Regions from separate parts of the Streptomyces sp. NBC_00464 genome, predicted to be linked through region 1. Evidence: riboswitches for the same ligand, from Rfam matches in the RefSeq annotation. Region 1 holds a riboswitch; each other region holds the start of a gene.

Region 1 (2,195 bases):
CCGGTCACGTTGCCGGTCGCGCCGACGCGTCCGATGGTGTCGCCGGTCGTGACCTTCTGACCGATGCTGACATCCATCGAGGACTGGTGGCAGAACCACAGCTCCGTGCCGTCCTCCAGCTCCAGGACCGTGCGGTAGCCGTAGGCGCCGGAGTAGCCCGCCGACTTGACCGTGCCGGTGTGGATCGCCTTGATCGGCGTGCCGGTGGGAGCCGCGAAGTCGAGTCCCGTGTGGTAGCCGGAGGACCACATCGATCCGGCCTCGCCGAAGGTCGAGGTGATCGTGTACGAGGAGGTGGGGATGGCGTAGCTGGCGGCGAGCTTGGCGAGCCGCAGGGCCTCCGCCTTCTTCTTCGCCTCTTCCGCCGCCTTCTTCTTCTCCGCGGCGATCTTGGCCTCGGCGGCGTCCTGCTTCTTCTTCGCCTCCGCGGCGGCCTTCTCGGCTGCTGCCTTCTCGGCGGCGGCCTTGACCTCGGCGTCGGCGGCGTCCTGCTGCTGCTCCGCCTGCTGGAGGATGCGGGCGCGAAGGGCCTCACCGGCGTCGGTGGTGCCCTGCTCGGCCTCGGCGGTGGTGATGCCGGCGGTGGTCAGCGGGGCGGCGGCGATCGCAGCGTCGGCCTTGTCCGCCGCGGACTCGGTCTCGCCCGAGAACAGTGCGCCGACGCCCGGGAGGGACTTGGCGTCGGGGAGATTGTCCGAGATGGAATCGGGCAGAGAGATGGAGACCGGCGGCTTGCTCTGGGCGGTGGCCATGCCACCCGCACCGACGGCCGCGATGACGCCGACGCCGAGGACGGTGGAGCTGCGGGCCAGACCATTGCGCTGCTTGGCGACGCGGTGCTTGCCGCGCACGGGACGGACGGAGTCCTCGGTGGGATTCCATTCCTCCCAGGTCCTGTCGGCCCCGGAGTCGTCGGCGCGGAAGTCGTTTCCGAAGTCGCTGCCCCGATCGGTCCCGTAATCGGTCGCGTAGGCGGCCCCGTACTCCGTACCGACAACGGTTCCGGGCCGGGTGGCGAAGTCATCGCCGTACTCGGACACGAACCGGGAGGGAGCTTCGGGGGCAGGCTTGTTGGACGCCACGGGGGCGCACTCCTTTCCTTCCTTCTCGCCTACCGGGTTAGCTGACGGGTTCGGAGCAGGAAGGTCTCCTACGGGTTCCTCCGTCTCGTCACGAGACAGAGATGCCCGATTCACCCCATGTAGGTGGTTCCCCGGTTCCCTTGCGGAATTCGGCGCTCGCGCACGGTGCCGCCACTGACGGCGGCTGGGACAACCGCGCTGCGTTATCGAACGTTAATAGACACCAGGGTCCGATTCCAAGCCGTTCCCACTGATCGTTCAGGCCTTTGGCCTGGACTTTACGGGACACAAGTGGGTGGAAACGGACGAGTTGATCACCTCCCGGTCACCATCCGTTTTCTGACGTTGCATCAAATGTTATGCGGAGGGGTGTCCTTCAGTTACGGACGGTGGTATCGCGGTCAACCGCTCCCACCACGCCCGCCACCCAGGCCGGCCCCGGACCCGTGCTCACCCTCCGCCGTCCCCCAGGCCGACGATCTTCACGGTCCTGCGCCGGTCGGGCTGACCCTCGGCCGGCCGCCCGACCGCGAGCAGCGCCATGTCGTCCGTCGACTCACCGCCCGTATGCAGCCGCACGTCATCGGTCAGCGCGGACAGCAGCTCCTCGGGCCCCGGGAAGATCCGCCCCCGCAGCCGCTCGGCGGGGTCGTAGAAGACGCCTTCTGTGTCACGGGCCTCGGAGAGGCCGTCCGTATAGAGGAGGAGCGTCGCCCCGGTGGGCAGGTGCCACTCGTCCGCCCGGTCCGGCCACACCCCCAGGTCCATCCCCAGCGGCAGCGCGGGCACCGAAGGCCCGAGGATCTCCAGCGCCCCGTCCCTGTGCAGCAGCAGCGGGTCCGGGTGGCCCCGGTTGACGATCCGCACCGAGGACGCGCCCGGCGGGATCTCCGCGAGCACGGCGGTGACGAACCCTTCGACCGCGTCGAGGCCGCCGCGCGTGCTCGACTCGCGCGCCAGCGCGCGCTCCAGCCGTTGCGCCACGCCCTCCAGCGACTCCTCCTGCTCGGCCGCCTCCCGGAACGCCCCGATGATCACCGCCACCGCCTCCACGGCGTCCAGCCCCTTGCCGCGCACGTCCCCGACCACCAGCCGCACCCCCTGCGGGGTGTC
Region 2 (2,195 bases), 2.1 Mb from region 1:
TGGAGGTGCGGGCCGGTCGAGTTGCCGGTGGAGCCGGAGAGACCGATCTGCTGTCCGGCGCCGACGCTCTGGCCGACGGACACGCCGATCGAGGAGAGGTGGCCGTACTGGGTGTACGTGCCGTCCGTCATCCGCAGCACGATGTTGTTGCCGTACGCGCCGCCCCAGCCGGCCTCGACGACCGTACCGGCACCGACGGCGACGACGGAGCTGCCGGACGCGGCGTGGAAGTCGATGCCCGAGTGGCTGCCGGAGGACCAGAGCGAGCCACTGGACTTGTAGCCGGTGCTCACGTACGAACCGGCGACGGGGAGCTGGAAGGAGCCGAGCCGGGCGCGCTCGGCGGAGCGGGCGGCACGCGCCTTCGCCTCGCGGGCCTCCGCGGCACGGGCAGCGGCCTTCGCCTTCGCGGCGGCCTCGGCCTTCGCGGCAGCCTTCGCCTCGGCCTCCGCCTTCTTCTTCGCCTCGGCCTTCTTCTTGGCCGCTTCCGCCTTCTTCGCGGCAACGTCGGCCTGGTGCTGCTGGGCGTCCGCCTGTGCGTCGATCCGGTCGGCGAGGGTGCTCTCGATGGCGATGACCTGGGTGAGGCCGGTCTCGCCGACGGGGGTCCCGGTGTCAGCGGCAAGGGCCGGGGAGGCCAGTCCGCCGATGACGCCGGTGGTGGCCAGGGTCGCGATACCGACGGCCTTCGCGCCGCTGCGCGTCAGACGGCCCGGGGCACGATGCTTCCCGGTGGCACGGGTGAACGCCATGAAGTGGCTGGTCCTTTCCTTCCTTCTCGCCTACCGGGTTAGCTGACGGGTTCGGAGCAGGAAGGTCTCCTACGGATCCCTCGGCCTCGTGCGAGGCGCGGGCATCCGATTCACCCCAGGGACTGCGTGGGTCCCCGGCTCCCCAGGCTCGCGCCTGACGGGGACTCGGCGATGACTGCCCGGTACGTCGCGGATGCGGCATACGAGTGACGGACAGCGGAGCCGACGCTAAACGGGGGCCCTTCCCCCCACCAAACGGACAGGCCGCTTTGTAGCGCATCCCACAGGGCAGACAGGCAACCTCTCCCACAAAGCGGACAAAACGAAAGGTCCCGGCGGAGACAGCTCCGCCAGGACCTTTCGTTTGCCCCGATATGAGGCGAAGTAGCCGATCGACTCAGCCGGTCACGACCGATACCTCACCGATGCCGAGCGCCCTGACCGGATCGGCGATCTGCGCGGCGTCACCGACCAGAACCGTGACCAGTCGGTCCTGCGGGAAGGCGTTGACCACAGCCGCGGTCGCCTCGACCGTGCCGGTCTCCGCCAGACGCGCGTACAGGTGCGCCTGGTAGTCGTCCGGGAGATGCTGCTCGACCTGGTCGGCGAGGGTGCCCGCGACCGAGGCCGCCGTCTCGAACTTCAGCGGGGCGACACCCACGAGGTTCTGCACGGCCGTCTCGCGCTCGGCGTCCGTCAGCCCTTCGGCCGCCAGGGTCCGCAGCACCTTCCACAGGTCCTCCAGCGCCGGGCCGGTGGACTCCGTGTCCACGGAACCACTGATGGCGAGCATCGCCGCCCCCGTCGCCCCGGAGGCGGAGTCCGGGGCCGAGGAGCGGAGCACCTGGGCGAAGGCCCGCACGCCGTAGGTGTAGCCCTTCTCCTCGCGCAGCACCCGGTCGAGGCGGGAGGTGAGCGTGCCGCCCAGGCAGTACGTGCCGAGGACCTGCGCCGGCCAGACGCTGTCGTGCCGGTCGGCGCCGATGCGGCCGATCAGCAGCTGCGTCTGTACCGCGCCGGGGCGGTCCACGATCACCACCCGGCCCGTGTCGTCGGCGGTGATCGGCGGAACCGGGCGGGACTCCGCGGTGTTGCCCGACCAGTCGCCGAGGGTGTCGGCGAGCAGCGCGTCCAGGTCGATGCCCGTGAGGTCCCCGACGACCACGGCCGTCGCGGTGGACGGACGGACATGGGCGTCGTAGAAGGCGCGCACGGCTGCCGAGTCGATCCGCTCCACGGTCGCCTCGGTGCCCAGGCGCGGGCGCGACATGCGGGCCGTGGCCGGGAAGAGCTCCTTGGCGAGCTGCTTGGCGGCGCGCCGGGCCGGATTGGCCTGCTCGTGCGGGATCTCGTCGAGCCGGTTGTTCACCAGCCGCTCGATCTCGCTGTCGGCGAAGGCCGGCGCCCGCAGCGCCTCGGCGACCAGGCCGAGCGCCTTGGCCA
Region 3 (2,195 bases), 1.2 Mb from region 1:
GGACCCAAGGACAGGCAGAGTGGGGCAAACGGTCAGAATTTTACTGACGAGTAACTACAACAGTTGAACGATCAACGCCGAAACCGGCCGACCCCGGCCCGGTACGCACGGGGGGAAGGTGCGCACCGGGCCGGGGCGGCCGGAATGGTCAGCGAGGAGAGATCGCGACTACTTCGTCAGGTGGAGCTGCTGGCCCGGGTAGATCAGGTCGGCGTCCGTGACGATGTCCTTGTTCAGCTTGAAGAGCTGCTCCCAGCCACCCTTGACCTGGTGGTCGGCGGCGATCTTGCTCAGCGAGTCGCCGGTGACGACCTTGTACTCGCCGTCACCCTTCTCGACCTTCTTGCCGGTCGGGGTGGTGACGGTCTTCGACTCGGCCTTGGGGGCGGCCGAGCGGTCCGAGCGGTTGGTGGCGGGGGCCTCGGTGCGCTCGGCCTTCTTCGGCTCGGCCTGCTGGACCGGCGCCGACTCCTGCTTCGGGGCGGCCTCGGCCTTGGGGGCGGTCTCCGTCTTGGCGGCGGAGGAGCCGGTGTCGACGCCCGGGTCGACACCGTCGTTGCTCAGGTTGCCGGCGCCGGCGCAGGACCAGGCACCCGGGCCCTGCAGGTCGAGGAGCTTCTCGGCGACGGCGATCTGCTGGGCCTTGGTGGCCAGGTCGGCGCGGGCCGCGTACTGGGTGCCACCGGCGGCGGCCCAGCTGGACTGGGAGAACTGCAGGCCACCGTAGTAACCGTTGCCGGTGTTGATGGACCAGTTGCCGCCGGACTCGCACTGGGCGACGGCGTCCCACGTGGAGACGGAGGCGGCGGAGGCGCCGGTGGCACCCATCAGGGGCACGGCGATGGCGGCACCGGCGACACCGGCGAGCGTGGCGATACGGACGGCCTTGGACGGGCGACGGTGCTTGTTGCCCTTGCTGTTGAGCAGCATCGAGACTTCTCCTCACCGACGCCTACGAGGTGAGCTGTCGGGTTCGGGCCTAGTGAGTTGCCCGGTCGCACGTCCTAGCGCACGACTTAACCCCTAGCCGCTCCCGATGCGTCGTGTTCGACGACCGGGCCCGGCGCTTACCTGGGTCCCCCGCTCCTGCCTACGGCGCTTTACGCGTCTGTTCCCTTCGACCGACGGCAGGATTCGGCGTGACGATCGACGGGGCCCGCGGTGCGAGCGGTTCCGACCGTAAACACACCCGCCCTCATATCCAAAGATGGACATACCGGATAAACAGCCCTTACTTGCATCCGAAGAACCATCGTTTGCGCAGGTCGGAACGGATGCGGCGGGACCTCCCGGACAAGACACGCCAGTTCACGCAAAGAGACCCATGTCTCACTCGGTCAAAAGTGGGACATAGGCCTCTTAACTACCCCAACTTTTGGGGTGTTTTCAGCTGATCATCAGACCGCGCTCACTCGGCCTTCACGCCGAGATCGAGGCTCTGGCCAGGAAGAATGAGGTCCGGATCGGAGCCGACCTCCGCCTTGTTGGCCTCGTACAGCTGGGTCCAGCCGCCGGACAGGTCCTGTGCGTCGGCAATGGCCCAGAGGCTGTCGCCCGCGCGCACGGTGTACGTACCGTCAGCAGCCGGGGCTCCGGTGTCGCGTGCGTCACTGTCACCGCGCGAGGCGTGCCGCCCCGCGTCCCGGTCAGCGCCGCGACCGCTCCCCCGGGTCTCCTCGGGAGCCGGAGCGCCCCGGTGCTTGCCGGCCTTCTCCTGACCCCCGGCGGGGTCCTCCTCGGCGCCGGAGGCGTCACCCGAGGGCGTGGTGGAGGGCGTGGCCGACGGAGAGGCGGACGCGTCCGGCGTCCCGCCCTTGCCCTTGGCCTCGTCCGCGGCGTCACCCGTGGCCTCGTCCGTCGGCTCCGTCGCGTCCGAGGACGTGTCGTCCGACGCGGCGTCATCCCCGGAGGGGTCGGCGCTCGCGGACGGATCCGCGCTTCCGGTCGGGTCGGCGGAGGGCGTGGTCCCGGGGTCCACACCCGGCAGACCGCTGTCCACGGCGAGGCCGGAGATGACCGCGCAGCTCGGCCACGCCTTCGGACCCTGGTCCTCCAGGACCTTCTCCGCCACGGCGATCTGCTGCGAGCGGCTGGCGAGGTCGGCGCGCTCGGCGTACGAATCACCGCCGTACGACTTCCAGACCTCCTGCGAGAACTGCAGGCCGCCGTAGTAGCCGTTGCCGAGGTCGGCACTC

The links. Region 1 has a riboswitch for cyclic di-AMP ahead of OG912_RS15470 (M23 family metallopeptidase). Riboswitches for the same ligand answer to the same signal wherever they lie in the genome.
Region 2: it holds a riboswitch for cyclic di-AMP, as region 1 does, so the genes downstream of both, OG912_RS05880 (M23 family metallopeptidase) here and OG912_RS15470 (M23 family metallopeptidase) in region 1, are expected to answer to the same signal.
Region 3: it holds a riboswitch for cyclic di-AMP, as region 1 does, so the genes downstream of both, OG912_RS21255 (transglycosylase family protein) here and OG912_RS15470 (M23 family metallopeptidase) in region 1, are expected to answer to the same signal.

The regions. Positions count from the first base shown of each region.
Region 1 is NZ_CP107899.1:3,471,731-3,473,925, forward strand. It holds gene OG912_RS15470 (M23 family metallopeptidase) at 1-1,082, opposite strand, end outside; cyclic di-AMP (ydaO/yuaA leader) riboswitch at 1,094-1,247, opposite strand; gene OG912_RS15475 (PP2C family protein-serine/threonine phosphatase) at 1,533-2,195, opposite strand, start outside.
Region 2 is NZ_CP107899.1:1,369,865-1,372,059, forward strand. It holds gene OG912_RS05880 (M23 family metallopeptidase) at 1-752, opposite strand, end outside; cyclic di-AMP (ydaO/yuaA leader) riboswitch at 766-933, opposite strand; gene OG912_RS05885 (M16 family metallopeptidase) at 1,150-2,195, opposite strand, start outside.
Region 3 is NZ_CP107899.1:4,710,408-4,712,602, reverse strand. It holds gene OG912_RS21255 (transglycosylase family protein) at 169-930, opposite strand; cyclic di-AMP (ydaO/yuaA leader) riboswitch at 935-1,108, opposite strand; gene OG912_RS21250 (transglycosylase family protein) at 1,409-2,195, opposite strand, start outside.